DNA from 3 places in the Idiomarina sp. UBA3162 genome. Region 1 is predicted to be linked to each of the others. Evidence: predicted binding sites of a transcription regulator. Region 1 holds the regulator's gene; each other region holds the start of a gene.
What was found. Region 1 encodes sigma-54, which starts transcription at its own class of promoters, with help from an activator protein. Its sites were predicted from a motif close to GTTGGCACGNNNNTNGNNT; they were not measured.

Region 1 (10,884 bases):
GGACATCTGCAAATTCATTTTCGTCTGGCGATGTCGAGTGGGTTGGTTTACGAGCCATAATCCATTCAGTTTTAATTGCTAATAATAACGAGCAGTTTACCAGTTTTACGCAAGACGCGTTAATCATTTAGAGGAGTGTACATTGAAACCTCAACTTAGCGAGTTACAGCAACAACTTGATGATGTTGAATTAGCGGTCCAATATGCGTTGGAGTTAGCGGCTAAAGAGGGGACTTCAGCGGCCGAGTGCTCGATCAGCAAAAGCGCCGGCATTTCAGTCGGTACGCGTATGGGCGATGTAGAGACCGTTGAATTTAATCAAGACGGTGCGCTGGGCATTAGTGTGTATCGTGATCATCAAAAAGGCTCGGCATCGACTACCGACTTATCGCGTGAAGCCATTGCTGCGGCAGTAAAAAAGGCGGCGGAAATTGCCCGTTATACCTCAGCTGACCCGTTTAATGGGTTAGCACCGAAAGAACTAATGACCAAAGATTATCCTGAGCTAGACTTATGCCACCCCGGCGATCAAAGTGCAGAATACGCGATAGAGCAAGCACTCGCCTGTGAGCGTCATGGCTTAGCTTTAGATGATCGCATTATTAATTCTGACGGTGCACACTACGGTTCGCATACGGGCTTTCGCGTATATGGCAATAGTCACGGTTTTTTGGGCGGTTATTTGCAGTCGCGTCATAATTTAAGTTGCGTACTGATCGCAAAAGAAGGTGAGCGCATGCAACGCGATATGAGCTACTCGGTTGCGCGTCGAACGCAAGACTTAGCTGCGCCCGAAAAAGTAGCTGAGGAAGCCGCTCAGGAGACGCTATCCCGCTTGGGTGGCCGCAAGATCGATACCGCAAAAGTCCCGGTAATTTTCCGCGCCGATGTGGCGGGCAGCTTGTTTGGCCATTTCGTAAGTGCGATCAGTGGCGGCAATCTTTACCGGAAATCAAGTTTCTTGCTAGACGCATTGGGCCAGCCGGTGTTGCCGTCGTGGTTAAACATTAAAGAATGTCCTCATATCGTGGGTGGTTTAGCAAGCAGTCCGTTTGACCATGAAGGTTTAGCTACGATTGAACGTGATATCGTTACGGCCGGTGAGTTGCAGACTTATCTACTTACTAGCTATGCGGCCCGCAAGATGGATATGCAGCCCACCGGTCATGCTGGGGGCATCCATAACTGGCGCTTGACCCATGGTGATAAGAGTTTGGCTGAACTGTGCAAACAGATGGGCACAGGCTTACTGGTCACCGAATTGATGGGGCAAGGCGTTAACTTAGTCAACGGTGATTATTCGCGCGGCGCTGCTGGATTCTGGGTTGAGAATGGCGAAATTCAGTATCCTGTTGAGGAAGTGACGATTGCGGGTAATTTAAAAGACATGCTGGCAAATATCGTCGCTATTGGTAACGATGTTGACGAGCGCCATGCTTTGCATACGGGATCGGTGTTGTTAGAAGAAATGCGGATTGCAGGTCAGTAAAGCAACCGGCGACATTGCTGTTTAAGACAGCAGCAATGTCGCAGTACCCAAGAATGCAAAGATACCGACCACATCGGTGACGGTGGTTAAAATAACCCCGCCCGCCAGTGCTGGGTCAATATCAAAACGCTTCAATATCATGGGTACGGTCACGCCGGCAAGCGCCGCCGCCAGGAGATTCATCATCATCGCGAAGGCGATAATGCCACCAACCAACCAGCTTTGCATCCAAAGTGCTACCACAGCGGCAATGAGGATTGACCAGATAATACCGTTCAGTGCGCCAATGGCGAGCTCTTTGCCGATCAACCACCGTGAGTTACTACTACCGATATGGCCGAGCGCCATACCTCGAATTACCAAGGTCAGGGTTTGACTACCGGCAATACCCCCCATACTTGGCACGATGGTATTCAGGATAGCGAGTACCGCCATCTGCGCTAACACGTCTTCGAATAGTGAGCTGACCATAGCGGCAAGTAATGCCGTGACCAAGTTAATGGCCAACCACACGGTGCGGCGGCGAGTACTTTTGAGTACCGGCGCAAAAGTATCCTCGTCATCTTCTAAACCGGCCATACTCAACATCGAGTGTTGAGCATCCTCGCGAATGATATCAACCACGTCATCGATGGTGATTCGACCCACAAGTTGCTGCTCCCCGTCGACAACGGGCGCTGATACCCAATCATGACGTTCAAACAATTTTGCGACTTCGGTTTCATCCATGTCGACAGGAATACTGACGATATCCGGCGACATAATATCGCTGACCACTTTTGATGGGTCGACGGTGACTAAGCGCGATAGGGCGATTTCACCGATGAGTTTATCGTTCCGATCGGCGACATAGAGTTTATCAGTGGCTTCTGGTAGCTCGCCTTTTAGGCGAAGGTAACGTAATACAACATCGACGGTGACATCGGCGCGCACGGTAATGGTATCGGTGTTCATGATACCGCCGGCAGAGTCCTCATCGTATGACAATGCCGTTTCAGCACGCTCTCGGTCGCGCTCGTCCATTGATTTGAGCACTTCTTGATAAACTTGGTCTGGCAAGCCACGCAGTACGTAGGCCAAGTCATCGGTATCCATTCCTTCGGTGGCAGCCGCGAGTTTTTCAGGCGCCATCTGGCGAATAATGGATTTTTGAACTTCTTCTGAAAGTTCTTCTAGAATATCACCGTGTTCGTCGGCATCGACGAGTTTCCAAACAATGGCACGACTTTTAGGGGGGGACGACTCCAGGAGAAGCGCAATATCACATGCCGGCATATTATGTAGCATGCGGCGTGCAGCCACATACATACCGTCCGATAGGGCAGTATTTACCTCTTGAATACGCTGCATTGCATATTCTTTATCGGACAACTCAGCCATCATGGTTATTCAGCTTCCTCAAACTTATCTTCAAATAGGATGGTAATTGCTTCGAGCGCTGCCTCGGCATCTTCACCTTGGGCGCAGACATCGACCTCGCGGCCCTGTCGGCTGGCGAGAAGCATTAAACACATCACACTGCCTGCATCGACCTCTTGACCATCTTGGCTGATGGTAATTTTGGCGGCAAACTCCTGCGTCAAGCGTGCCAATTTGGTTGCTGCGCGCGCGTGCAGACCTAGTTTATTGCGAATGATCAAAGATTTACAGACTTTTTGCGTCATTTTGACAATTCCCGATGGCGAACCTGAACATGTGTTTCATCTGTTCTGAACTGGTCGGCTAAGGCTTCGGCCAAATAAACAGAGCGATGTTGACCCCCCGTACAACCCACCGCAATAGTTAGATAGCTACGGTTACTGCGTTGAAAGTAAGGTAACCATGTGGCAAGAAAGTTTTCGACTTGCAGTAAATATTTGGTCACTAAACCTTCTTTGCGGAAAAATTGCTTAACGTCCTCGTCTTGCCCAGTGAGAAGCTTGAGCTCTGGATTCCAATGGGGATTCGGTAAAATTCGCGCATCAAATACGAAATCTGCATCCTTAGGTACGCCGTGTTTAAATCCGAACGACTGGAACACAATCACGACATGCTTCGAAGCTTTACCCAAGACGCGCGCACTCACCTCTTCACTGAGTTGATGTAAAGATAGGTTACTGCTATCAATTCGCCAAGTGGCGCGTTCAGCAATAGGGTCGAGTAGTCGGTTTTCTAACTGCAGCGCCTCAACTAAAGGTAGCTGCTTTTGTGAAAGTGGATGCAAGCGCCGAGTTTCGCCAAAGCGTTGTAGCAGCGTTTGGTCATCGGCGTCGATAAAGAGAACTTCAATATCGACGTCATCGGGCAAAAACTCAATTGATTCTACGAGTTCGTGAGGATCTTCAGGTAAATTGCGTACATCAATACTGATGGCAACGCGATCATATTGCTCAATGACTGAATGAACCAGTGTTGCGAGCAAAGCGATAGGCAGGTTATCGACACAATAGAAACCGAGATCTTCGAGTACTCTTAAGGCAATGGTTTTGCCGGAGCCTGAACGTCCACTGACTATGATAAGTTGCATTCAGGTGCCTGATCTTCGCTGACAAAAATAGAATAGAGCGCTTGGTCACTATCAGCTTCTCGCAGCGAACGCGTGCATTCTTTGTTATTCATGCGTTTGGCGACGGTTGCAAGCGTGTTTAAGTGATTTTCATGCTCCGATTCAGGGACAAGCAAGGCGAATACGATATCCACCGGCTGATTGTCAATCGCATCAAATTCAATGGGTTGTTCAAGCGTCATTAGTACCGCCACAGGTTGCGTCGCATTGGCTAATCGACCATGTGGAATAGCGATGCCAAGACCAATACCCGTACTACCTAAGCGCTCACGATTAATTAAGCTCTCAAAGATGTCGTGTTTAGTGATTCCGACAAGTTTTGGGGCCGCGATAGCGCTGATAGTTTCTAACAGGCGTTTCTTGCTTGCACCCTCGACTGCACACTTGGTGCAGTCGGGGCTCAAAAGATCAGACAATTGCATGATTTAGTGTTTTTTCAACTTTTCTTTGTGTTTAATCACTTGGCGATCGAGTTTATTGATCAATCCATCAATCGCCGCGTACATATCGTCGTGCTCTGCATCGGCGAAAATTTCTCCGCCGTTAACATGAAGCGTAGCTTCCGCTTTTTGAACCGTTTTTTCAACATTTAGGATGACGTGAACGTTGTTTATGTGGTCAAAGTGGCGCTCTAACTTGGCAAATTTTGTATCCACGTATTCACGCAACGCGTCAGTAATATCAATGTGGTGACCTGTTAGGTTGATTTGCATAACGTCTTCCTTCTACGGTTGAACAATATTAAAGCAGACTCTTCCTCTGGCTTGAAGAGGGAATGTTGAGCGATTCACGATATTTCGCGATCGTTCTTCTAGCTACTTGGATTCCCTGATCCGCAATGAGTTCAGCAATTTTGTTATCACTTAATGGTTTGGCGCGGTTCTCCGCGGCAACCAATTTTTTGATTAGCGCTCTTATAGCGGTACTTGAACACTCACCTCCTGTTTCGGTACTGACATGACTGGAGAAGAAGTATTTAAGCTCGAAGATGCCGCGCGGGCAGTGGAGATATTTTTGAGTCGTTACACGCGAGATTGTACTTTCGTGCATATCAACGGCTTCCGCGACATCATTGAGAACCATCGGCTTCATCGCCTCCTCACCATGTTCAAAAAAGCCTTGCTGACGTTGAACGATGCAGTGCGCGACTTTCAGTAAGGTCTCGTTTCGGCTTTCGAGACTCTTAATGAACCAACGCGCTTCTTGAGTATGCAGCTTAATATACTGAGAGTCAGCACTTGATTTTGCCTGCTGACTCAGCGCTGCATATTGTTCGTTCACTCTTAATTTAGGTACGCTATCAGGATTTAATTCGACCACCCAACGACCATTTTTTTTCACTACCGAAATATCCGGTATGACGTATTCAACGGGCTTTTGGTCGATAGCATCGCCAGGATAAGGGTTTAAGGTTTGAATCAGTCGCAGTGTCTCTTTCAGCTCTGCTTCATCAATCTTCAGTTTACGCTGCAACCCTTTATAATCCCGCGCACCCATTAACTCCATGTAATCATTTATAAGCGCTAATGCAAGCTTTTTGCAGGGGGTTTCATCGCATAGTTGCTGTAGTTGAATACTCAAACATTCTTGGATGGAGCGCGCACCGACACCCAGAGGATCAAAATGTTGAATACGCTTAAGCACCATGGCGACTTCTTCAACATCGACTTCGGGTAAATTGATAGCTTCAACGAGTTCATTCAAGTCTGAAGTCAGGTAACCGCGCTCATCGATGGACTCGATGATGGTGGTGGCTATAGCCGCATCTTCGTCTGAGAAATGCGACATCTGCATTTGCCAAATCAAATGATCGTAAAGCGAGTCGCTTGTTTCGCCTTGATAGACATCGTGTTCGCCGTCAAACGACTGGCTTGAGCTAGTGCCACTTGACGGAGTAGTTGATGTATATGTGTCATCCCAAGTGCTATCTAATGGGAGGTCATCGGGGAGTGATTGATCTTGTAATGCATCGACGGTTTCTTTTTGACTATCGTCTTTTTGCGTTTGCTCGGCATCGGTCTGGGCATCTTGCTCAGCTTCACCCTCAACCTCAAGTAACGGGTTATTATCTAAGGCTTCTTGAATTTCAGCTTGTAGATCGAGTGATGAGAGTTGCAACAACCGAATGGCCTGTTGTAATTGAGGGGTCATCGTAAGTTGTTGACCCATTTTCAGTTGCAAACTTTGTTTCATCTGATTATCCCGGCCTCACTTGTGCTGTGTTACAAGGTGAACTGCTCACCGAGGTAGACATCTTTCACTTGTTGGTTTGACAATACGCTATTCGCGTCCCCGCTAGCAATCAGCTCGCCATGACTAACGATATACGCATGCTCGCATACGGACAACGTTTCACGCACGTTGTGGTCAGTTATCAACACACCGATGCCTCGGTGCTTAAGATGTTCAATTATTTTTTTGATGTCGAGTACAGAAATCGGATCAACACCTGCGAAAGGCTCGTCTAATAAAATAAACGTAGGGTCAGCAGCGAGCGCTCGAGCGATCTCAACACGGCGACGCTCACCACCCGACAGACTCATACCCAAGCTATTCACGATATGACCGATATTAAATTCTTCGAGCAATGCATCGAGTTTTTCTTCGCGCTCAATCGCGGTAAGTGAACGTCGAGTTTCAAGAATCGCCATCAAGTTATCACGGACCGTCATTTTTCGAAAAATAGATGACTCCTGTGGCAAATATCCAATACCTCGACGTGCACGTTCATGCATCGGCAAAAGCGTTAAGTCCTGATCATCCAGCTTAATACTGCCTTTATCAGAGTTCACTAAGCCAACTATCATATAAAAGGTCGTTGTCTTACCTGCACCATTAGGACCGAGCAGGCCAATAATTTGCCCTTGGCTCACCTCTAAACTGACGTCTTTGACGACTTGGCGTCGATTATAAGATTTAGCGAGATGCTGAACAGATAATTTAGCCATGCACTATTGCTCTTGTTGCTGTTGGTCGTCTTCAGGTTGCTCTTTCTCGGGTTGCTTATTGGGGTTAAAAATCGTGGTAACCCGTTCGCCTGATTCCTTTGAGCCTCTTGCCGAGACATGCTGGTTAGCCAAGTCATACACAATGGTATCACCACGCGACAAGCTGCTGCCCTGAATGATTTGCGCATTACCTTGTAGTTCAATACGTCCCTGACTCTGGAAGTAAGTGATTTGATCGGCTTGTGCGCTGATCTCCGAGCCATCCTCGAGCAACTGGGTGTAGACTGCGGGACGACCGTGCGCGATAAATGTATCGGCTTGGTCTTTGGACTCACCGCCGGTTGCCTCAAGTCGATCCGCCTCAATACGCATAGAGCCCTGAGTTACAATGACATTATCGGTCAACAACAATTTATTGTTCTTGATATCAAAGTGTTCATGTCCAGCATTGACCTCGATCGGCTTTTTAAAATCCGCCTCACCTTGGGCGGCGGCCATTTGGCTCACAACCGCTAAACTAGCGAGGATTAAAAACCGTTTTAACATGACGTTTTAGCTCCATAGTTTCCGCGTACAGGTCGGCGCTCAGACCATGACCTTGCACAGCAATTTGGGGTCCCGAAATAGTGACAGGATAATCGGTATTCATAGTCTCTGCCGGTATATCGATGACCAAGTATTCGGTATTAACACGCTTAATTGAAGTATCAGGCTGTAAGGCCAATATTTCAACGTTGCGCTCTAAAATAAGTGTTTGATCGTCATATAGCGTGCCTTGCTCTGCGCTAACTTGCCATGTAGCTTCGCGCTCATCGGTATAAACTGAGTAAACAGGGTTGGTTAGTTCAGTGAGACCGATTTGAATATAATGCGACATGTGTTCGGCAGTAACCTGATGTGCCAAGCGGCCACCCGACTCATATAAACGCGTTTTCAGTCCTGAAGCGGTAAAGTCAGGCGTCATTTTCCGCGATTGCACGTTGTTATCGCCCGCGTCGGAGCGATCAAAAGGACGCCAAAGCAATAGTATAACTGCGCCAAATAAGATAAGCAGCAATAGCGCTACGCGACGACTCACAAACTCACTCCTTCAACACTCGCGAGTTCGCCGCGGCTTAACAGCAGTAAATCGCAGACTTCACGCACAGCGCCAAATCCACCATGACAGCGGGTGATATACTGCGCAGCAAGTTGCACAGATGGATGAGCATCGTGAACCGCGACGCCTAATTTAGCACGGTTGATGAGTTTTAGATCGGGCACGTCATCGCCGACGTACGCGACGTGCGAATCACTTAATGCTAACGTTTCAAGCAGGCGCTCGTAGACCTCGACCTTATCTTTCACACCCTGAAAAATGTGGGTCACGCCTAGGTGTTTCATGCGACGTTCAACAATTGCCGATTCGCGACCAGTGATGACCGCCGCAGGGTAACCAGCATCGGTCCACGCTTTTAAGCCAAAGCCGTCGCGGGTGTGGAACGCTTTAAGCTCTTCACCTTGATTACCTAAATAAATGCGACCGTCTGAAAATACGCCGTCGACATCTAATACCAGTAATTGAGTCTGCGCGAACTGTTGAAATAAATCTTCGCTAATGTCGCCATACCAGGTATTTACGGTTTTTGCAGTACGGTTATGAATCATTAAACCACTCCTGCCTGCAGTAAGTCGTGCATATTCATGGCGCCGTGTGGCTTGCCATCATGGTCGACAATAATTAAGCCGTTAATTTTACGGTCCTGCATTAACTTAAGCGCTTGTGCAGCTAACATGTCTTCATGCGCGGTGACGCAGGTGCGTGTCATAAAGTCGGCAATTTTACTCTCGTGCACATCAACGCGGCTATCGAGAATACGGCGCAAGTCACCGTCCGTAAAAATTCCCGCTAAGCGACCTTGGTCATCAACAATAGAGGTCATGCCGAGACCTTTACGTGAGATTTCCAATAAAGCATCGCGAATTAATGCTGTTTGCTCAACTTTGGGGACACGATCACCCGTATGCATGACGTCGCTGAGTCTGAGCAACAACCGCTTACCCAGCGAACCACCCGGGTGCGACAAGGCAAAATCGTCGGCGGTGAATCCACGCGCATTGAGGAGCGCGACTGCGAGGGCATCGCCCATGACCAGACTGGCTGTGGTCGAGGCCGTCGGAGCTAAGCCGAGCGGACAGGCTTCTTGTTCAACCCGAATACAGACGTGAATATCGGCCAAGTTTGCGAGCGTTGAATCCGGATTGCCAGTCATCCCGATAATAGTGACACCTAATCGTTTCATGACTGGAACGATATTTAAAATTTCACCTGTTTCACCACTATTTGATATGGCGATGACGATATCACTGTCAGTGACCATGCCGAGATCGCCGTGACTGGCTTCCCCGGGGTGTACAAAAAATGCCGGTGAACCGGTTGAAGCAAGTGTTGCTGCAATTTTTCCACCAATATGACCCGATTTTCCCATACCGGTCACTATAATGCGTCCTTTGCAATCGAACATCGCCTGACAGGCGCGATTAAAGTTCTCGTCGAGAAAGGCTTTTAAACCTTCAATAGCATCGCGCTCGATATCGATTACGTCGCGAGCAAGCGTACAAAAGTCATGGGTGATTTGCTTCATTACTCACCTAAAAAACTGAAAACCTGCGCCTAATGATACGTCAATATGACGGTGGCTGCCTACCGTATTTGTCGCTATATGATTGCTAATGTCACAAATTTGAATTACTATACCAACTAGACGGTTTAGTAATAAGCCTAGTTTATGTCATTAAGTGAGTCGTTATGTGCGCAAAAAAATGTGCGGGTCGCCCGAGCAATAGAGACGTTATTTTAGATGCTGCTGAGCAATTAGTTGCATCTGAGGGTGCTGCTCGTCTTACGTTTGATGCACTGGGTCAAGCAACCAGCATTAGTAAAGGCGGACTGCTGTATCACTTTGCTAGTAAAGACAAACTTCTCGAAGCGATGCTTGAGCGCATGGTGGCGCGAAATAGTGATTTGAAAGACGCCTTTATGAAGGATTTCGAGGATGATCCTAACCAAGAACTAAAAAGTATTTTGCTAGCGTCGTTAAACAGTGATGCAGAATGCGCGCAGTTAAGTTCAGGTTTGCTGGCAGCCGCAGCGAATAATCCAGAGTTGCTGGCGCCAATGACTGCTCACGTGCAACAGACCTTTCAATCGCTCGAACAATTCAGCCGTGATCCCATGCTAGCCAAGGTACTGTTTTTCGCGGTGCATGGAGCTCGATTATTTGAGCAATTACAATTGTGTGAGCATTGCCAAGGTGACCGCAAAGCCTTTGCAGATAAGTTGTTGGCGATGATCGATCAACAAAACTGATATGTTTTGCAACATTTTTACAGTTACGTTTTAGACCAACGCCCTCTAGAATGGGTATTCTGAAACAAATAGCGCGTTAGGGACAGATAAGTGGATAACTTTGTTGCTTTAAAAGATGTGCATTTTTCGCACGGCCAACGCACCATTTATGACGGCCTTTCACTGACCGTACCGAAGGGCAAGATCGTCGCGGTTATGGGGCCCAGTGGCATTGGTAAAACAACATTATTGCGCTTAATAGGCGGGCAACTTCGGCCGTCATCGGGCTCAATCAAGGTGGCTGATGAAGAGGTCACTCAGTTGTCGCGTAAGGCTCTTTATGAGCTGCGTAAGCGAATGAGTATGTTGTTTCAAAGCGGTGCGCTGTTTACCGACATGAGTGTTTTCGACAACGTGGCGTTTCCATTACGAGAGCATACCGAGCTCACCGAGGACGTGATTCGCAGTATTGTATTGATGAAACTTGAAGCCGTGGGCTTGCGTGGCGCGCGTGATTTAATGCCAGCAGAATTATCCGGCGGTATGGCGCGACGTGCGGCACTCGCACGGGCGA
Region 2 (10,884 bases), on a different contig from region 1:
AGCCCCGCCTACTCGCGATATTCTGACACGTAGCAAGGAAGAACAATATCGGATTCAGACCACTGCTGGTCGCCCAGTATTTGGCTCTGAAGCGCGTATCGTCGATTTAGATAACAATCCGCTCCCCCATGACGGTGAAACACGTGGCGAGTTGCAGGTAAGAGGTCATTGGATTGCCAGTCAATACTTCCGTAACGATGATCTGACGAGCTTCCCTGACGGTTGGTTAGCGACTGGCGATATCGCCGTGATTGATCCAGAGGGCTTTATGAAAGTCGTTGACCGCAAAAAGGATGTCATTAAAAGCGGCGGTGAATGGATAAGCTCGCTTGATATCGAAAATATCGCCAGCCAACACCCCGCAGTGAATGAAGCCTGTGTTATTGGTGTTAAACATCCTAAATGGGACGAACGCCCGTTGCTACTTATCGTACCTAATGCGGGTAAAGCAATTGACGAAACAGAAGTCAAAGACTTCTTGACCGGGAAAATCGCACGTTGGTGGATGCCCGACGCTATTCTGTTTGTCGAACAGTTACCGCACACCGGCACAGGTAAGCTCCTCAAAACTGAACTTAGAACACAGTATCAAAATTTCTTACTGGAGAACGCATCATGAGTACACTAAAAACTGCCAAGCTGAGCCTTGTTGCGCTCTGTGGCTTGTTTATTTCAATCACGCAGGCGCAAGAACCCCTGTTAGTGGAAAAACAAAGCTTTCAAATGGATAACTACACCACGGTGGGAGGGGAAACCATCAAGGATGTCACTGTCGGGTGGGAGGCTTACGGTGAGCTTAATGAGACTAAAGATAACGTAATTCTTATTACTCACTTCTTTTCTGGCAACAGCCATGCGGCGGGAAAATATACGCCTAATGATCCGCAAGCGGGCTATTGGGATGCCATTATTGGCCCTGGGAAGGCAATCGATACCAATAAATTCTACGTCGTAAGTATCGATTCTTTAGTTAACGCTTACCCGAATCTACCGAGTGTCATCACCACCGGCCCAGCAAGTATCAACCCTGATACAGGCAAGCCCTACGGTCTTGATTTTCCTGTGGTCACTATTCGCGACTTCGTCAACGTACAAAAAGCATTGCTTGAATCAAAGGGAATTAACAAACTCCACGCAGTGGTAGGCGCGTCCATGGGCTCACTGCAAGCTATCGAATGGGCATCAGCCTATCCAAACTGGGTCGACCGGATGGTTTCGGTCATCGGCACCGCAAAAATGGATGCGTGGACCATTGCCGGTCTCGAAATGTGGTCTCAAGCTATCAAGCTGGATCCAAACTGGCGCGATGGTGATTATTACGGCCATGACGCTCCAATTGATGGCGTCACTATGGCTCAGGCGATGATTACTCATGGCGCCATGCACCCCGAGATCTTCAATCAAAGTGCACCTCAGCAACCGACGTTGCCAGAGGGTGGGCTTGAAACAGTTAACAACCAACTACCCGCGGCTAAATGGTTATTCGACAGCAGCCGCGCACGCGCTCCACTGGCTGATGCCAATCATATCCTTTATTTAGTAAGGGCTAACCAGCTCTTTATTGCAGGCCACAAAGACACCTTAGAACAGGGATTAGCTAATGTGACAGCGAAGTCGCTATTCTTGCCGTCGAGTAACGATTTACTGCTCATGCCTTATATGGCTGAACACGCCAACGCGATGTTAAACGATTTGGGTAAAGAGTCAGAGCTAGAATACATCGAGGGGCCATGGGGCCACCTCAATGGTCTTTTCTCGATTCAATCAAAAGCCACTAAGTTGACGCAGTTTTTGAACCAATAATATTTAGGAGCCGCCGAACAGGCGGCCCTTCAACTTATCTTTCAACGAATCCTCAATTTTAGACTTAAGCAGCTCCTCAAGTTGCTTATCTAAACTGTCAGACTGCCCTTGCCAGTCACCGAGCTGATTCAAGAATGCTTCTTCACCGCCCATTTGCTCGTTAACTTTTGCCATCAAGTCTTGCTTAATCGACTGCAGCTTTTCTGAAGCCTCGCCGAGTGCCGCTTGCGAGAGCATTTTTCCAAGCTGATCGTCCAAATCGGAATTCAACGAAAGGCTCGGACTCACGATACTCCCACCCACATCAGTATTCACATCGAGACGATTAAGTTGGCCCAAGGCGTTAGCAATCGCTTTGGTAATTTTGCTCGTCCCTGACGCATCGACTTTTAAATCAAGCAATTTAACCAGTGCTGAACCATCAAGCTCATTGCCTTTCACCCGCACGGAGCCATCGCTATCTAGTATCGAAGAAATGAGTGATGCCGCTATCTCACTGTTATTGACTAGGTCAATATTACTTAACTGTGCGCCTTTCAACTGCCACTGCTGTTTTGCGTCAATGCCACTGGGCAACAGCGCTAGCTCACCATTCAAGTTAAATGAGCGCCACAGTGATGCATTATCTGCACGAGCTTGATAAGTCGTCGACTGACCCAATAAATCATGCTGATAAGTAATATTCTCCCAGTTGACATCCACTTGTGTGCCCGCAATCAGGATCTCCGTACGCGCCTTTTTGATTAATAACTCGGGCGCTGCATCCTGCTCGGCAAAACTAATGTTTTCGCCCATACCACGGGCTTTTTCTATGGTTTGGCTATCATCTGCCCGCGCAAGCATCGGTGCAATCTGCTCATAAGCGAGTAACACATAGTGACTCCATTTCTTGGCCTCCTCACCCAGCAATAGGCCTGTCACGTTTTGAATACCCGTCTCATTGAGCTGGAAGAATGATCGAATTCGGTCGATATCATTACCCGGCGCCGCCTTTACCTCACTGAGCTGAGTCTTCACCGTATCAATGCTTTGTTCAAGTTCTGCCTTAAATTGCGCAACCGCTTCTTTATCTTGTCGAATTTGTTGTTTCAATTTATCGAGTTGCTTTTTACGCTCAGCAATATCTCCGAGCCCCTCGATCTTACCCGACGTTAGTTGTTCTATTTGCTGCTTATACTGCTCAATCTTTTCCTTTTTCGGTAACTGGTCGCGAGCTTGCTTAAATTCAGTTTCTTGTTGCTTAACCTTTTGCTTGGCCGTCGCGATCACATCCTCCGTCTGCAAACCGACTTGCGCGACAATTTCATCAGTCGAAGGCAGTTTAGCCTTAACTGACGACCAACCATCCGAAGCCCAACTTTTGACCTGATCTTTATTAATAGATACATAGACCTCACCGGGTGATTCACGTTTTTGTGCCAAACGCACTCCAGTGACATCCAGCTGTTCCATTAATACACGACCAAGAATTAGCTCGCTCAGACTCACATCACCACTGATACGTTCAGCCTGCACACGGTTTAAATCGGGTTGATTAGGGTCAGTAATTTGTACCCCTGTCAACGTCAACCGGACAGGTGACCACTGGTGAGAAACCTCAGCTACATTCACCTCAGCACCGTTCAAGCGTCCAAGAGTCTGCTCAAACGTAAATTTCAAAATGGTGTCTAAAAATAGCCAAGACAATAAAACCAGAGTGCCTAACACAACAAAAAACGCGCCGAGCCCAGGCCATCTAATGATACTCTTACTCATATCAACCTCTTAAATCCGAATATACTTGCCACAGCCGGCTTCCCTTTAGAACGCGCACAATTTTTAGTTTATTAAACGTTGCCTGAATCCGTTTGCGGTAATTAATCACGATGTAATAAGTCGCCCCCCAAACGATAGGACTGACGATAAGGCTGAAAATGAAGCTTCCCATCGTAATCGTGTGATAAAACAAGGAAACACGTCCAATAGCTGTCGCGTAGACAGCTTCATAAATTGCTTGCCAACTGTCGGCTCTGAGTATAGATTCGCCAAAGCTGTGAAACATCGGATCGAGTAAATACGCGAGCCCCGAAAACACAGCGAACGAGACCAGAAACAGTGATAAATTGACTCGGAAAATCAAGGCTGCAAGTAAGATAATTAAGTTATGAACACGCCACAGTGGCGTTAATCCTAGAAACATGCCCAGCACCACCGCAATGGCCAATGAGCGGGCGCTCGTTTCTGAGTTTAGCGCTTTCAGTATTCGCGCTAATAACGTAAGCATGGCAACATCCTTTTGAATTATTTTTAACTAATATAGTGTTTGATTCGTGCCTAAAGCAAATAACCTGTTATGTTTTTATAAAAGCTTTTCATTAAAGAGAAATACTCACTCATGCAACAACAAGTTCAATTAATTATCAATGATATTAGCGATTGGCAGCCGTACTATCCGAGTCAGTCATTGCTAACAGCCAATGAGTACCTACAAACACCGGCTGCGGGCAAAAGCCACATTCTAAACTTATGCGACGATCTCAGTTATCTCTCGACCGGCTACTATGTCAGCTTGTTGGCAGAAGCGCGTGGACAGCGCGTACTGCCGTCAGTTAACACCATCAATGATCTAAATAACTTTAATCATTATCAGCTGTTGGCAAATCCGGTCGATAAAACAGCCAGCAAGTACCTTGCCAAACAGACCGGTGGTACCATGCAACTCATCGTCTGCTTTGGACAAACGTCAGTGGAGCCGTTAAAGCACTTGGCACGACAGCTTTTTGACCGATATCCATGCCCAATTATTAATATTAATTTCATCAAAGAAAATGATCGTTGGTTAATTCAGTCTCTCAGCGCTGGTCGGCTCGCGGATTTAACTGATGATGAGCAAACCTTATTTGGCGAGTCATTGGACTTATTTAATAAACGGGTTTGGCGCAAAGCTCGTGCAAAAAAAGAATATCGCTATGATTTGGCAATCCTTTATAACCCTGAAGAAGCCATACCAACCAGTGATAAAAAAGCACTCAATTTATTTATTAAAGCAGCCAAAGAGTGCGACATTGAAGCAGAGCTTATTACAGCAGATGACTACAACCGCTTGCTTGAATTTGATGCGCTGTTTATTCGTGAGACGACTAAAATCAGTCATTACACGTATCACTTCGCAAAAAAAGCTGAAGCAAACGGTATGGTCGTCATTGACCATCCCGACTCGATCGTAAAATGTGCCAACAAAGTATTTCTAAAAGAATTGCTCGATAAGCATCATGTCGCAACACCTAAAACCGAGTTGCTATTGTTGCAGTCTGATATCGACTATAAGGAACTGGGCGAACAACTCGGTTATCCAGTGGTATTAAAAATTCCAGATGGCTCTTTTTCTATCGGCGTAGAGAAAGTCGAAAATGAGACTGAATTTAAAGCGGCAGCTGAACGCCTATTTGAACAGTCGACTATTTTATTAGCCCAAGAGTTTCTAAAAACCGAATACGACTGGCGCATTGGTGTACTCAATAATCGCCCGATATACGCATGTCAGTACTTTATGGCTCGCAATCACTGGCAAATCTATAACCACAATGAGTCCAGCCGTGCTAAAAGTGGTTCTTTTGAAACCTATGGCGTTCATCAAGCACCCAAAGAGGTGGTTAAGCTCGCATTACAAGCGACTAAACTTATTGGTGATGGGCTATACGGTGTTGATGTAAAAATGACTCAGAGAGGCCCTGTCATCATTGAGATCAACGATAACCCATCTATCGAATCAGGTGTTGAAGATAAACTGCTTGGGTATGAGCTTTATCGTTTAATTATGGCTGATTTTGGGCGCCGGTTAGATGAACACTAATTGCGGCTTTAAGATCGACCCTTGCCAGCGCAGTGATATCACTGCGCTAGTCGAATTAGAGAACCAAGTTTTTGATTATTCTCGTATCAGCAGACGTAACTTTATACGTCTGCTACAAAGTCCTGCTGCCTTTATTTTGCTTGCCAAAGACAGTGCAGATCAGTTGGCGGGTTATGCAGTTATTTTAACTCGACGTAATAGTCGCTACGCACGTATTTATTCCATTGCCGTCGCCCCGGCATTTCGCGGTCAAGGCGTAGCCAAGCTGTTAGTTAATGAAGTGATTAAAACACAACGTCAGCAGGATCGTCTTGGATTATCATTAGAGGTGAAGTTGGATAACAAGCAAGCAATCCAACTTTACCAGTCTCTGGGGTTCGAGACCGTCGATATTCTGGTCAACTATTACGATGACGGTACTGACGGGTTAAAAATGCGACTTACTTTTGATCCGGAAAGTCACTAAATACGCCCTGTACACCAGCTTCTTTTAACCAACCTCGCAATTGCTTGAGTGACTCAACACCTTGGGGTAATTGATCAGCGCGCAATGTATAAACGTGCACTTTAAGCCCGACTTTTTCAGCATTTTCGAGTACATCGCTCCAAACCGGTTGACCGTCTTTGACCTCCTTGAGTACGTGACCTAACCACAAGCCAACGTGATCGACATACGAGGTCAAAGATTCTAAGCCCGCATAAGTTCTCAGCGCATCGTAATCAATAGGCGTCTCGCCCCAAGAGTTGTCAGCGATCAACTGAACCAACGGAAAATCACAATGAAATTCTCGCTTCACTCGCCTGAGTGTTTCGGGATCAAACGACTGCAGATAGAGAGGTGTTGCTTGCTGTTGATCGGAATAACCGTTTTTGCTCAGCACATTCATTACCACCGCTAGCGGATCGTAATCCTGATCGCGATACCAACGAGAAGCTTTCACCTCAATGTAGACACCTGTGTTCTTATTTCTAACGCGATTGAGTTCCTGAATAAGATTCAGCGACTCGGCTAACGTTTGAATTTTGAATTCGACCTGATTATTTTGAAACCGCTGAGGATAACGCGCGGACCCATCGCTGTTTCGGCGTGGCGTGAGTCTGAGCTGCTTTAAGTGATTGAGAGTGAAGTCCACCGCATAATAGCTTCCATCGGGACGGTGCCGTTCAGGAAAGACTTCTGCGACGTTCGTCACCGCATCGAGTTGAGCATCGTGCAATACAACCGCTTTGCCGTCGCGGCTCAACTGCACGTCTTGCTCGATATAGTCCGCTCCCAAAGCATAAGCCATCACCGTTGCAGCCTGCGAATGCTCGGGTAGATAACCTGACGCACCTCGGTGGGCGATATCGATAAACTCAGGCAATTTGATGGGAGCAACAGCGAGCTCTTCGGTCGAGTTGTCCGCCTGTGCAGAAACCGATAACGATGAGAACCACGCGATTCCAGCAACCACCGATATCCACTTCATGAGTCATCTCCTGACCAATTGACCTCGATCAGACGGTCACCTAAATGCTGATAACGTTCGGTTAACTGTTCAATCGGTTCAGGCTCGATAGCTAAGCCCTTTTGCGTGAGATACTCGTTGTTGTAGAGCTTACTGGCTGAGCGCTCACCTAGGTCACAGGCAAATGTCACAATATTACGTCCTCGCTCACCATTCAACGCCGCTGCATAAGCAGCGGCGAGGTTGAGTGCTGAGCTACTCCCCAAGACGATTCCATCTTGCTCGCGCACGTAGCGTGAAATACTAATGAGGTCTTGGTCCGGTAAATTGACAGCATGTTTAATACGCGCCTGCCTAAAGTTATCCACCAAACGCATGATCCCAATACCCTCTGTCATTGAGCTACCGTTTGAGACATATTCACCGGTTCGCAAAAACTCAAAAATCCCTGAGCCATCGGGATCAGCAAGCCACACGTCAATATTAGGGTTTTGTTCCTTAAAATACCGGCTATTACCACCGATGGTGCCGCCCGTCCCCGCAACGGAAACAAAGGTATCGATATCGCCATTCAGTTGTTGCCAAATTTCGGGCCCAGTGTGCAAATAGTGGGCGCGCGCATTACTGGTATTCTCAAACTGATTAGCCCACCAGCAATCATCACGCTCTTCCGCAATACGGCGTGCCGTGTGATAAAAATGATTAGGATTTTTAAAAGGTACTGGGTCAACCGTCTTAAGTTGACCTCCGTGTAAAGCTATCATGCGTTCTTTCTCAGGTGATTGATCATTAGGCATAACCGCCAACATGTTCAATCCAAACGACTTGGCAACCAACGCTAAGCCAATCCCCGTATTACCTGCGGTGCCCTCGACGACGGTCATACCAGGCTTAAGTTCGCCGCGTTCCATCGCATCTTCTATTAACTGCTTAGCAGCGCGATCTTTTATCGAGCCACCTGGATTCTGGAACTCACACTTTAAGTATATATTACTGCCACTCAGTTCAGACAGTGAGTGCACTTTAAGCAAATCCGTTTGCCCAACTAAATCACTGGTACGTTGACCTACCAACATTTGTACAGTCCTCTACTTCGCTGTTGCATAGTATGCAGTATCTCCGTTGAGCAAATTCGGTTCAACTCTATTTGCATTGGATTTACTGCACTTTAAAGGTGCACCTGCACCAAGCGTATGCCACGAAAACGGTCAATCATTCACACGATTCACACAACTCTTTGTTTTATATTGATTTTATATCTGGCACGAATTGTGAATTAACAATTCATCTACATTAACGGAGTGCTGGTTATGAAAATGATTACTGCATTAATCAAACCATTCAAATTGGACGATGTTCGACAAGCTCTAGCCGATATTGGTTGTACCGGTATGACGATTGCTGAAGTACGCGGTTTTGGCAGACAAAAAGGGCACACAGAGCTGTATCGAGGAGCAGAATACAGGGTCGACTTCCTTCCCAAGATCCGCTTGGAACTTGCTGTAAGCGACGACCAACTGGATCGCGCCGTTGAGGTTATTTCCGAAGCCGCTCACACCGGTAATATCGGCGATGGCAAAATTTTCGTTACACACCTCGAACACTGCGTGCGTATTCGTACGGGTGAAGTCGACCAAGAAGCCCTGTAACTAAGGAGAATACGTGATGAATGCAATTTCTCTCACAAACACGGAGTACGCGTTAAATACGCTGTACATTTTATTATCAGGTGCATTTGTAATGTGGATGGCAGCCGGTTTCGCCATGCTTGAAGCTGGGCTCGTGCGAAGCAAAAACACCACTGAGATTCTGACTAAAAATATCGTCTTGTTTGCGCTTGCCTGTATTGCCTACCTCGTTATTGGCTACACACTGATGTATGGCACCGGTGGTTCTGATAGTTTCGCCGACGATGCCGACTTTTTTTTCCAGAGCGTGTTTGTTGCCACCGCGATGTCGATTGTTTCTGGTGCGGTCGCTGAACGTATGAAATTACTCGCATTTTTTGTTTTTGCGGTCGTTTTATCTGCCTTTATTTACCCTTATCAAGGGGGCTGGAGCTGGGGAGGCGGCTTTCTTGCCGAGGCCGGCTTTGTCGATTTTGCTGGCTCGGGCATTGTTCATATGGCGGGCGCTGCGGCAGCACTCGCAGGTGTCCTATTGTTAGGTCCTCGCCGTGGAAAATACAAAGACGGCAAACCGACGGCTATTCCCGGTGCCAATATGCCGTTGGCGGCACTTGGGACATTAATTCTATGGTTCGGTTGGTTTGGGTTCAATGGCGGTTCACAGCTGGCTATCCACGATATCAACAATGCCAATGCCGTGGCTCGTGTATTTGTAAACACAAATTCAGCAGCTGCCGCAGGCGCCGTGGGCGCACTCCTCATTACTGTACTCATTTGGCGCAAGGCGGATCTCACTATGATAGTCAATGGTGTTTTAGCAGGTTTGGTCGCGATTACCGCTCAACCATTAACCCCAGCGCCAGAGCATGCCTCCATCATTGGCTTTAGTGCCGGCTTGTTAGTGGTCATATCGATTATTACCCTTGACCGCATTCGTATCGATGATCCAGTCGGCGCGTTGTCCGTACATGGTGTAGTAGGTTTTTATGGCTTAATGCTCGTCCCTCTCACCGATACTAACGCAGCTTGGTCAACCCAACTTTTAGGTGCTGGGGCGATATTTGGCTGGACTTTTGCGACCAGTCTGGCTATTTGGTATCTGTTGAAAGTCACAGTGGGTATTCGTGTAAGCGAGGAGCAAGAGTATCTGGGCGGCGATATCAGTGAATGCGGTGTCGAGGCTTACCCAGAGTTTACGAGCTCAACGAAACGTTAGTTAATCAACGTTTGCCTGTGACCTACTCCATTGTTAAGTTAAGAAATACTTAATACGTAAGGGTTAAGTCTCATGGCATCATCAAAAGAATACTGTATTGAACTACTCAATCGAGCAGGCATTCAAATCAACGGCTCCCACCCTTGGGATATGCAAGTACACGATGACAGCATCTTTGATCAGGTGCTGTCACGTGGCAATTTAGGGCTTGGAGAAACCTATATGGCGGGACTTTGGGATGCTGAGCGTTTAGACCAGTTTTTCCACCGCCTATTGCGTTCTGGGGTGCAAGATGAGGTCAATCCCGCGCGCCTAATTTTTCACTCGTTGAAAAGTCGTTTATTTAATCTGCAAGACGATAAGCGTGCCTGGGAAGTTGGGCAAAAACACTACGATATTGGTAATAAACTGTACCAAGCCATGTTAGACGAACGCATGGTATACACCTGCGGCTACTGGCGTGACGCTGATAATCTCGACGATGCACAGCGCGACAAATTAGAGCTTAGTTGTCAGAAACTGCAACTCAAACCGGGTATGAAAATACTTGATATAGGCTGCGGCTGGGGCAGCTTTATGCAGTATGCCGCAGAACACTATGGCGTCGAGTGTGTCGGTGTTACGATATCAAAGGAGCAAGTGCGCTTAGGAGAAGAGCGGTGTAAAGGCTTGCCTGTAGAGTTTCGTCTGCAAGACTATCGTGATCTCGACGAGTCATTTGATCGCATCATCAGTTTGGGCATGTTTGAACATGTCGGTCAGAAAAACTACGAAGATTACATGGATGTCGCTCGGCGCTGTCTAAAGGATGATGGGCTATTCTTACTGCATACCATTGGTAAAAATGTTTCAGACACAGCAGCCGACCCCTGGATAAGCCGCTATATTTTTCCTAATGGCGAAATCCCATCAATTGCGCAAATTGGTGCAGCATTAGAAGAACGGTTTGTGTGTGAA
Region 3 (10,884 bases), on a different contig from region 1:
GAGGTTGTTTTCCAACGTCACCGAGTTGCGATCGAACTGGCTATTTTGCGCCAGCTTCTCGTCTAGCGCTAATACCTGAGAATTACCGATCGGATCGTCAGCGGGGCTGAGAATGCGCGTTTGCTTAGTCAGTTGCAGTTGCACCTTATCAAGGCGAGACTGCGACTGCGTTAAGCTGTCTTGCGCACGCTGATAAAACAAATTGGTACTTAAACGCATAATTCACTCCTGCTCATCATGCAGCTACTTAGCCCAGTGAGCGCAGTAACGTATCAAAAATGGTTTGCGACGTTGTAATGATCCGAGCGGATGCCGTGTAGGCTTGTTGGTACTGGATCAAATTCGCAGCTTCTTCCTCGAGATTCACGCCTGCTTTCGACTCATAGAGTGCCTCGGTCTGCGATTTAATCGCTTCGGCTGAATCGCGCAATACACGGTTTTGACTCACACGACTACCCACATCCGACACCAAGCGCGCGTAACTCTCATTAAATGTCATGGTCGGATCTTCGGCTTCCGCACCATCACGACGCACTAATTGTTGCCGTTGCAAGTCCGCCAGTTCCTGACCATTACTGTTATCATCAAAGCCGTTCGTGTTGTATTCAATTGAATAACTGTCACCGACAGACGGTTCACCGACAATGCTGACATCATAATCGGGATCGCCGCCCGCGATCTGACCCACGATATTTTCCAGGTCCGTCGTGCCGGCTAATGTCCCCATGGAGTTGCCATCTTTGTCGAACAGCTCAATGTCATAAGCGTTACCGGTTTTCCCGGTCACCTCGATACGAGCCGGGGCCGTGCCTAATAACGTGTTATTGCCTGCGTCATAATAGTCGTCAGGTGCGTTAATCTCGCTAATCTGAATTTCAGCGGCACCCTGATTATCAATATTATTTTGTACGCGGATCGGACTCGCCAATGCCAGGTCTTCTGGACGGCGAACGACGAGTTCAATTTCTGATGCGGCACTCTCCGCAGGTTTAACTAAGAAGCGGTCACCGGCAGCAGGCGTATTAGCCACATTGAGCGTGATACCGTACTCTTCGATGTCCGCGTTGCCAGCGCCATCGACCGTCCCCGTGATAACATCAGCACCTTCTAATGGTTGGCCGTTGCTATCCACCGCGACCACTTCATAATCAGTTGCACTGGTCATGGTGACTTGCAAGTTTTCTGAGGGGAACGACGCACTATTGCCTTCCAGCACACCCACTGTCACTTCGCCATTACCGGTGTTTTCCTCGTAAGCCAGACCCGAGGCTTGGGTTTGCGAAAGATCGAATAATTTACGACCTAACTGATTATCTAAATCCATGCCTTTTTGATTCTGCGAGTTCAGCGTATCGGTGATACGGACCGCTAACTGGCCTAGTCGACGCTGAGTCGGCATCAGAATATCATCACGGTACTCAAGGTAACCACCAACAGAACCACCGATTTCGTCAGAGCGAACAACAAACTCACTTTGCTTTCCGCCGCCATGATCTTTGCGTAACACAAACTCTAAGCGTTCGGTATTGGGGTTGTTCTTTACGGCGACCGAGTTAAACCGGCCATCTTCCAGCACTAACGGCTGACCGTTTTTAAGGTTTACGCTCAACCCACCGTTGTCCTGCTCAACAACAGAAAACTCAACCAGTTCGGCAAGCTGACGCAGTTGCTCATCACGTTGGTTTTTCAATGCGTTGACGTCACCGTTAGCATTTTGGCTACCGCTTGCGGCAAAAATTCGCTCGTTAAGGTCACCGATATTTTCGGCGATCGAGTTAACGCGTTCGGTCGACAGCTTCAGTCGCTCGTCAATGATGTCTTCTTGATCATTAAGGTACGATGAAAAGTCGTTAAATTTAGTGACCATGCCATCGGCTTCGGCGAGCACCAACTGGCGTGCAGTCACCGAACCCGGATCGTTGTTCGCATCCTGCAAGGTATTAAAGAAGCTTTCGATAGTTGAGGACACGTTGGTCGTACTATCTCCGAGTAACGTATCCAGTTGTTCGGCCTGCTCAAGATTCGCCTCATAGAAGCTTACGCGCGAAATATCGGTACGTAACTGACGATTCGAAAATTCATCAATCATTCGCTGTACACGGACGCGTTCTAAGCCACCGTATTGTGACTCAAGATATTCTGTACGTTCACGTACATAGCTGGGAGTATTCGCATTATTGATATTCTGACCGGTCACCTGCAGGCTCTGTTGGTGCGCCAAAATACCGTTTTTACCAATATTTAGTAAGTCGAAACTCATTCTTTACTCCCCAGTGCTCGTGACCTGTTATCGGCCGCGGCGTGAAAATGTTTAACTTAAGCGGCAATTTTTTGCCGCTTTTTTTTGTCTTGCGGCACAACGTAAGTTACGGTGTTAGTCGGTTCATCACGGCTTGGATCTTATCCGCATACTTCGGATCAGTCGCGTATCCAGCTTGCTGCAACTGCTGTGCATACTGTTTCGGATCGTCGGCGACAGCCAGCGCTTGCTGGTAACGAGGATGCGACCGAATAAACGTCACATAGTCCTGCAAGCTTTGTTCCACATTTTGATAACTACGGAACGCGGCTTTCTCACGCTTGGCCACCTCACCATCAAATTCGAGCGTGCTTACCTGCGATTGCTCACCACCCCAACGCGCATCGGCTTTGATATTAAACAGGTTATTACTCGAACCGCCGTGACGGCCTGGCACGACACGCTGCCCCCATCCTGTCTCTAACGCCGCTTGTGCAATCAAGGCATTGGCATTCATGCCACTCTCTTGAGCGATTTTTTCGGCATGGGGTCGTATCGCGTCAACAAAGGCTTCAGGCGAATCAAAGGTAACCGACTGCTCACCTACTTTGGCTTGGTTAACTCGTGTTTGCCCATAGTACAATCCCACCGGTACACCGCCTTGATCGGACAGCGTTGTACTCGGTGAGCGCACGCGCTGCTCTCCCAAGTTACCGCCATTACGTTGGAATTGTTCTTTACCTTGATTAGGGCTCAACTGCTGCACCATTAGATCAGCCAGGCCAAGTGCGCCTTTATTAGATAATTCAGAGGTCAGTTGTTGGTCATACATATCACGGTACATGCTGGTGTACCGTGAATTCAGTGGATTATCTTTAGCAAATACGTCATTCGCTTTACGCATGCTGCTCATGACCATATTTAAAAAGATCGCTTCAAACTGTTGTGCTGCTTCACGTAGCGCTTGCTCTTTATGCTCACCAAAGGCTTTTTGGCGCAGTGAATCGAGTGAGTGGTTATCCAACACTGCACCCTTAGCTTGCGCCTGAGGCGCAAGATCATACAAGCTTGCTGCGTCTGTATTAAATAACGATGAGCTCACCAGAAATCGCTCCTGCGTGTTTTAACGCTTCGAGTACCGCAATAATATCGCCAGGTGCTGCGCCGATTTGGTTAACCGCGCGCACCAGATCGTTCAGTGTGGTACCGGGTTCAAAGACAAACATACGGGCATCATCTTGCTGCACATCAATAATGCTCTGCGGTGTCACAGCTGTTTCTCCACCCGCAAACGGATTCGGTTGGTCGACTTGCACATTTTCCGAGATGGTAACCTGCATATTGCCGTGAGCCACAGCCGCTGGACGTAACTCCACATTTTGACCCACCACAATAGTGCCGGTACGCGCATTGATGATAATTTTCGCCGCGGACATCGCTGGTTCCACTTCAAGGTTTTCCAACGTGGACATATAGCTCACCCGCTGGCTTAATTCTCTTGGCGCTTTAACCCGAATCGAGGTTGCGTCTATCGCTTGTGCCATGCCATCACCGACCAATCCATTAATGGTGTTGGCTACGCGTTTAGCGGTGGTGAAGTCGGAGTCATGTAGGTTAAAGGTGAAGTAGTCGCCTTGAGCAAACGCAGTCGGTATCTCGCGTTCGACAATCGCACCGCCAGGAATGCGACCAACGGTGGGCGTATTGATCACGATTTTAGAGCCGTCATTACCCTCAGCGCCTAAGCCACCAACTATCAAACTGCCTTGCGCAACGGCATAGACTTCGCCATTAGCCCCCTTTAAAAAGGTCTGTAACAGCGTACCGCCAGTCAAACTATCCGCACTACCCACTGAGGACACCGTTACATCTAAGGTTTGTCCAGGCTTTGCAAATGCAGGGATTTCCGCGTGTACGGCGACCGCTGCGACATTATTGATCTTAGGTCGTTCGTTTTGCGGAATATTGATGCCGAAATTACCGAGCATAGTGCGAAAGGTTTGGTCCGTAAATGGCGTTTGCTCACCCGTACCGGGCAAACCCACGACCAACCCATAACCAATCAGCTGGTTCGACCGAATCCCCGCCACTGACGCGATATCCTTAATGCGTGAAGCATAAGCGGGCGCCAGCAACTGACTGATAATGGCAATAATCAATAACCCGACTTTTAACTGTTTCACTTGCTACTCCTTAACCTTAGAACGGCCAGTAACTGCTGTTAAAGAACTTGCTTAACCAGCCCTGGTCCTGTGTCGACGCCAAGGTGCCTGTGCCGCTATATTCGATACGCGCATTGGCAACACGCGTTGAAGGTATGGTGTTATTCGCACTGACATCCTGCGGACGGATAATGCCGGTTAGACGGATATACTCATCGCCGGTATTAATACGGAGCCACTTTTCGCCACGAACAATTAGGTTACCGTTGGCTAGCGTGCGAATGACCGTCACGGTGATTTCACCACTCAACTGGTTGCTCTGGTCGGCCGTCGCGTCGCCAGTAAAGTCACGTGTTCCACCCAATGTCGCCGACAGTGGATTACCATTAATGGTCGCTGCCCGTCCGAGTATATTGGGTACCGGCAGATCGACGTTACTCTCTTTGGTGGTTTCAGTATTCGCTGATTTACTCGCCGTCGTCCGCTCTTGCAACGTCACGGTAATAATGTCACCCAAACGGCGCGCCTTAATATCCGAGTACAAGTTGTCAGAGTATTTGGCTTCGTACAGTGAGCCAGTTGGCACCACAGGTTGTGCACGCTCCTCGGGCAATACCGGCGCATAAAAAGGATCATCCGGCATGGGTGCTGGTTGGTTCGAACTACAGGCTGCCAAACTAAGCAGGGCCAGACTCATCCAAAATAAGCGCATAATTGCCTCCAAGCCTTTACAACTGCTGATTAATGTAGCTCAGCATTTGGTCCACTGATGAAATCACTTTCGAGTTCATCTCGTAACCACGTTGAGCCTCAATCAGATTAACGAGTTCTTCGGTCACGTTAACGTTCGAGGTTTCCAGTGCACCTTGAATCGTATTCCCCATACCGTCGACACCCGGCACGGCTTCAAGCGGTGCACCGCTGACTGCCGTTTCCTTATAGAGGTTCTGTCCGATAGGCTCTAAACCAGCGGGGTTGATAAAGCTCGCGAGGTTAATCTGCCCAACCACCACGTTGTCTGCGTTACCTGGCTGACGCACGGTGACTTCACCCTCTTGCGAAATACTCAGTGAAGTAGCGTCTTCTGGAATTTGAATAGCAGGCTCGACAGGATAACCATTGCCCGACGTCACCATTTCACCCTCTTCGTTGAGGGAGAACTGACCGTTGCGGGTATAAGACAACGTCCCATCAGGCATCAATACTTGGAAAAAGCCTTTACCATCAATCATCACGTCAAGTGAGTTATCGGTTGTTTGCACATTACCTTGGGTATGTGACTTTTGTGTCGCGACCACTTTTGAGCCGGCACCAATCATTAGCCCGTTAGGCAACTCAACATCCTGTGCCGACTGGCCACCTGGCTGGTTGATGTTTTGGTAAAGCAGATCTTCAAATACCGCGCGGCTTTTCTTGAAGCCCACAGTGCTGGCATTCGCCAAGTTGTTTGAAATTACCGAGATATCGCGCTGTTGTGCATCGAGTCCGGTTTTACTAATCCAAAGCGCTGGGTTCATAATGCGTCTCCTCTCCGTCCGCTTAGCTCATGCGCATGAGCGATTCCGCGCGCTGAGCATTTTCATCGGCGGTCTTCATAATTTTGACGTTCATTTCGTATTGGCGCTGTAGTGCAATCATGTTGGTCATCTCTTCGACCGTGTTTACATTACTGCCTTCAAGTGCCCCGATGGATAGCTTCACATTGGCATCCACGAGTGCCGGTTGACCATCCTTGAGGGAAAACAAACCGTCGGTATCCTTCTTGACGTTACCGTTGGGCGGGTTGACCAATTTAATGCGATCAACAATTTCCATCGCGTCTTCAGGCGCACCCTGCGGACGAATAGAAATATTACCGTTAGCCCCAATGGTTAAATTATCAATCGGCATGGGAATAAATATTGGGCCGGCATCGCCCATGACAGGTTGTCCGCGATCGTTCTTTAACATGCCATCGGCACCAATCTCTAAACTACCGTTACGTGTGTAGCGTTCTTCGCCGTTGGCATTTTGTACAGCGATCCAACCTTGACCTTGCACGGCAACATCAAGGTTACGTCCGGTGGTTACCATGGCGCCACTGGCAAAATTTTGCCCCGGGCTTTCTGTCATCGAAAACACACGCGTGGGCAGCCCTTCGTTAAACGCCTGCATCGACCGCGCTTGTTGCAAATCCGCTTTGAAACCTGTGGTGTTGGCGTTGGCTAAGTTATTCGCGCGCAATGCCACCGCGTTCATATTTTCTTTCGCGCCACTCATTGCGACCCAAAGCATCTTGTCCATGCAGACCTCCAGCCAAAAATTTGTCAGATACTTCTACTAACTAATGACTATGCATGGAGCGTGCCAATATCGAACCTTTGCCTCGAACAGCCAATAAAAAAGGCTTGCCGATGCAAGCCTTTTATTAAATCAATCGCTCTCGCGTTGCAGGTTAACGGATCTGTAGAATCGCCTGATTAATGGTGTTGTTCACTTCTAACGAACGCGAGTTCGCCTGGAAGTTACGCTGAGCCGTAATCAAGTCAACCAACTCTTTAGTTAAGTTAACGTTTGAGTTTTCTAACGCAGAAGCCTCTATTGCGCCAAACGTACCGCTGTTTGCTTCACCTGCAAGCGGCTCGCCTGAATCAATACTTTGACGCCACTTAGTACCACCGATTTGCGTTAGACCTTGTTCGTTAGCAAAACGAACGACCGATACCTGACCTAAATACTGTACGTCACCGTTCGAGTAGGTTGCAGCAATCAAACCGTCTTTACCGATATCAACGTTAGTCAGACGACCCACGGTCGTGCCATCTTGGTCTAACGTTGTAACCTCAAAGTCCGAAGCGAACTGGGTCGGTGTTGTAGTACCGGTTTGGTCTTGGAAATTGAACTGAATGGTTTGTGGATCGGCACCGTTATCGAGGTATGGACCGCTCGGACCTGCACCTGCTAAATCGAGTGTGCCTGGATCAAAAGTGGTTTGTCCTGCCGGTAAATCCGGTTCACCGTTACCTAAGAACTGCACGTTCAGACCCGAGAAACCATTAACCGAGTTAGTGGCAGACGCTGTGCCGCTGCCGGTCGGTGCTAAGTCAATTTCTTGACCATCAAAGGTGGCATAGACATCCCAATCATTCTGCCCACGTTTAACGTAGTAAGTCGACAATACGTGTGACTCACCCAGTGAATCGTATACCGTTGCCGATGTTGAACTGTGGTAAGTGGTGGCTGTGTTCGGATCAAATGGTGTCGCTGTGCCATCAATCGGTGTTAAGCGCGCATCGACGTTAAATGCTGTGTAGATGTTATTGGTGCTCTGCGGTGCACCGGCCACGTCCGGTATACGGATTGGCTGGGTAGTCGCCAAACTGGTAGACGTCGTCGCACCGCTGTTACGGTCAACTTGATAACCCTGCAAATAGTTACCTTGGTTATCAACGATAAACTTATCATCGTTGAGCTTGAATGCGCCCGAACGCGTGTAGGTCAAATCACGAGAACCTAAGCCATCGGTGGTGGCAAAGAAGCCGTTGCCGCTGATCGCCATATCCAACGAGTTATCAGTAAACTCCAGTGTCCCTTGGCTGAACTGTTGTGCGACAGATGAAGTCAAAACACCGTCACCGACTTTTGTATTACCCGCGTTAAAAATGCTCGACGCATACACGTCAGCGAACTCCGCACGTGACTGTTTAAAACCGGTAGTTTTTACGTTCGAAATGTTATTCGCGGTTGTATCAAGATCTTTTTGTGATGCGTTGATGCCGCTCAGTGCAATATTAAATGACATAAGTCACCTCGCTATTTAGCCAATCTCTGTGACATCTTTAAAGTTGATGCCACCTAAACCTTTCAAGTTAAGTACGATGCCACGGTCACCACCTGTGCTAACACTTTGAACCGTCGCGTGCATTTGCAGTGGTAAATCTTCCGCGGAGTTACCTAGCTGGCCATTGGCAGTAAACGAATACTTGCCAGCCGGCACTGGATTGCCGCTTTTATCTAAGCCGTCCCATTCAAAATCCTTGGTACCTGCAGCTAAATCGCCCATATCAATGGTTCTCACGACCGCATCATTTTCATCCTTGATGGTAATTTTTACGTTCTGCGCTGTTTGCGGTGCAGCAATCATGCCAGACGCCGTGCCACCGCTATCGATCGAAGCCTTGCTGGTCGGCACCAACACCTTGCGTCCGACAAGCGTAGAGGCCTGCAGCGCTTGATTCGATGACATGTTCTCGGTGAACTTGGTAAACTGCTCTTGCAAGCCAGTGATACCTTCAGCCATCGAGAAACTGGTCATTTGCGCAATCATTTGATCGTTATCAACGGGCTTGGTAGGGTCCTGCATATTCAACTGTTGAGTCAGCAGCTTAAAGAAGTCCTCCTGCTCTAACTGTTGATTATTAGACCCATCAGCGTATTTAGCGCCCTCTTCCTTTTTCCAAGTGAGATCGTTGATTAACGGGTTACTGTTACTCACATTATCCATGGGCTATCTCCCGTTACCCTTGTCCAAGACGCAACAACCGCTGAGTCATGGTTTTCGCTGTATCCGCCACCTGCACATTGGTTTGATATGAGCGTGACGCAGAAATCATGTTGGCCATCTCTTCGGTCACATTGACGTTGGAGCGATAGATGTAGCCATTACCATCCGCCATCGGATGGTTTGGGGCATATTCGATTTGCAACGGCTTATCGCTCTCGACAATACCCATAACTTTGACTCCAGCAGACTGGCCTGCTTGGCTTTGGTTAGTCAGACTATTACCACGATAGTTACCTTGCGCATCAGACAGTGCGGTAGCAAACACCGGATTACGTGCACGATAGGTCTCATCAACACTACTGCTTACCGAGTTGGCGTTCGCCAAATTACTTGCCGTGGTGTTCAAGCGCACCGACTGTGCACTCATTGCTGACCCACTGATATTAAAAATATTAAATAGACTCATCGCTCAGATTCCTATGCTTGACCGCCGCCTAGCGCTTTCTTAACGCCACTGATGCGGCCGTTGAGGAAATTCATCGTCATTTCATATTCCAATGCATTTTTTGCATACAAGTTTTGTTCCACTTGCACATCCACCGTATTACCGTCACCGGTATCAGGTTGATTTGGGATACGGAACTTCTCGGTTCCTTGCGGTTTGATTTCGACAGAAAAGTGTTTTTCGTGGGTACGCGCGAGCTTATAACTCTCCATTCCACGCTGAGCCTGCGCTAGCGCTTGTTGAAAGTCGAGTCCCTTAGCTTTATAGCCGGGGGTATCTGCATTGGCGATATTGTTAGCAATTACCTCGGCCCGACGCGTTCGAATACCCAGCGTGTGCTGCTGAATACCCATAAGCTTGTCCATAGTCAGTGCCATAATTTTGTCTCCCACATTTCAGGTGGACAAAATAATGCATTATCTGTGCCAAGCTTATTCGAGTGAGGTTAATTTTTGCGCTTGTAGATGATACCGGGGTTGCAACGTATCATTTCGAAGTCATCAGTCAGTCCTGATATCGATTCTGAAGCCCCTAAAAAGAGATACCCTTTAGGGTTCAAAGCTTGCCTAAATTGGGCAATGATTTGCCGCTTGATGTTTGCCGAAAAATAAATCAATACATTGCGGCAGAAAATTATGTCGAATTTACCCAGCAATGCGTAACTGTCGAGCAAATTGAGGTGACGGAATTGAACAAACTGCTTCACTTCATCTTTTAGAGTCGACGAACCCGGCTTCACGCCTTCATCGAAAAATTTCTTTCGCCGTTCTGGTGATAAGCCACGCACGATGGCGAGACTATCGTATTCAGCGCGAGCGCACTGCTCGAGCACCTTGTTCGAAATATCGGTGGCGGTAATTTTGATACCACCTTTAAGCGCACCCGGATTTTTTGCCTTGTACTCAAGATACGACATCGCAATCGAATACGGCTCTTGTCCACTTGAGCAAGCGGATGACCAGATCTTCAACGGCCGAGTTTCATTCTTGTATTCTTCGAACACTCGGTTTACCAAGATTTCAAAGGGATAGGTATCACGAAACCACAAGGTTTCATTGGTTGTCATGGCATCAATAACAGCCGAACGTAAGGCACGCTCGCTAATCTTCATTGACCGTTTGACGAGCTCCGCTAACGAGTCGATACCAAAATGACTCATCAGCGGTGATAAACGACTTTTTACCAAATAGAGTTTGTTGTCACCGAGCACGATCCCGCACTGATGCTCCAGAAATTGCCTAAACTCTTGGTATTCTTGTGTATTGAGTTCTTTGTTACTCGACATTAACTGCGTCTATTCCATTACTCGGCTTCGGCGACAATGTTTTCAGCATTGAGCCATTTTTTAACGGCACTGGCGAGCTCATCGGGATGAAATTTTGCGATAAAGTCATCAGCCCCTACTTTCTTAACCATCGCCTGATTAAATACGCCGCTTAGTGATGTATGCAATATAACACGAACATCGGCCAAATTCGGATCCGCTTTTATCTCA

Region 2: B2X00_RS02340 (P-II family nitrogen regulator) is a predicted target of sigma-54. The motif match lies at 8,342-8,360, and genes of this name have one in related genera.
Region 3: flgF (flagellar basal-body rod protein FlgF) is a predicted target of sigma-54. The motif match lies at 6,734-6,752, and genes of this name have one in related genera.

What each region holds. Positions count from the first base shown of each region.
Region 1 covers NZ_DEYI01000059.1:1,092-11,975, reverse strand. The annotation lists gene yjgA (ribosome biogenesis factor YjgA) at 1-58, opposite strand, end outside; gene pmbA (metalloprotease PmbA) at 143-1,489, shown strand; gene mgtE (magnesium transporter) at 1,511-2,872, opposite strand; gene B2X00_RS07510 (HPr family phosphocarrier protein) at 2,875-3,153, opposite strand; gene rapZ (RNase adapter RapZ) at 3,150-3,995, opposite strand; gene ptsN (PTS IIA-like nitrogen regulatory protein PtsN) at 3,980-4,456, opposite strand; gene hpf (ribosome hibernation promoting factor) at 4,460-4,747, opposite strand; gene B2X00_RS07490 (RNA polymerase factor sigma-54) at 4,776-6,227, opposite strand; gene lptB (LPS export ABC transporter ATP-binding protein) at 6,257-6,982, opposite strand; gene lptA (lipopolysaccharide transport periplasmic protein LptA) at 6,986-7,528, opposite strand; gene lptC (LPS export ABC transporter periplasmic protein LptC) at 7,500-8,060, opposite strand; gene kdsC (3-deoxy-manno-octulosonate-8-phosphatase KdsC) at 8,057-8,629, opposite strand; gene B2X00_RS07465 (KpsF/GutQ family sugar-phosphate isomerase) at 8,629-9,606, opposite strand; gene B2X00_RS07460 (TetR/AcrR family transcriptional regulator) at 9,771-10,331, shown strand; gene mlaF (phospholipid ABC transporter ATP-binding protein MlaF) at 10,422-10,884, shown strand, end outside.
Region 2 covers NZ_DEYI01000019.1:13,586-24,469, reverse strand. The annotation lists gene B2X00_RS02380 (long-chain fatty acid--CoA ligase) at 1-619, shown strand, start outside; gene B2X00_RS02375 (E22 family MetX-like putative esterase) at 616-1,803, shown strand; gene B2X00_RS02370 (TIGR03545 family protein) at 1,807-3,558, opposite strand; gene B2X00_RS02365 (TIGR03546 family protein) at 3,560-4,066, opposite strand; gene B2X00_RS02360 (RimK family protein) at 4,178-5,635, shown strand; gene B2X00_RS02355 (GNAT family N-acetyltransferase) at 5,625-6,101, shown strand; gene glpQ (glycerophosphodiester phosphodiesterase) at 6,076-7,104, opposite strand; gene B2X00_RS02345 (cysteine synthase A) at 7,101-8,159, opposite strand; gene B2X00_RS02340 (P-II family nitrogen regulator) at 8,394-8,732, shown strand; gene B2X00_RS02335 (ammonium transporter) at 8,749-9,927, shown strand; gene cfa (cyclopropane fatty acyl phospholipid synthase) at 10,000-10,884, shown strand, end outside.
Region 3 covers NZ_DEYI01000003.1:82,552-93,435, reverse strand. The annotation lists gene flgL (flagellar hook-associated protein FlgL) at 1-219, opposite strand, end outside; gene flgK (flagellar hook-associated protein FlgK) at 248-2,260, opposite strand; gene flgJ (flagellar assembly peptidoglycan hydrolase FlgJ) at 2,367-3,341, opposite strand; gene B2X00_RS00390 (flagellar basal body P-ring protein FlgI) at 3,322-4,422, opposite strand; gene flgH (flagellar basal body L-ring protein FlgH) at 4,439-5,113, opposite strand; gene flgG (flagellar basal-body rod protein FlgG) at 5,130-5,918, opposite strand; gene flgF (flagellar basal-body rod protein FlgF) at 5,941-6,684, opposite strand; gene flgE (flagellar hook protein FlgE) at 6,836-8,182, opposite strand; gene flgD (flagellar hook assembly protein FlgD) at 8,198-8,884, opposite strand; gene flgC (flagellar basal body rod protein FlgC) at 8,898-9,350, opposite strand; gene flgB (flagellar basal body rod protein FlgB) at 9,362-9,766, opposite strand; gene B2X00_RS00350 (CheR family methyltransferase) at 9,835-10,674, opposite strand; gene B2X00_RS00345 (chemotaxis protein) at 10,692-10,884, opposite strand, start outside.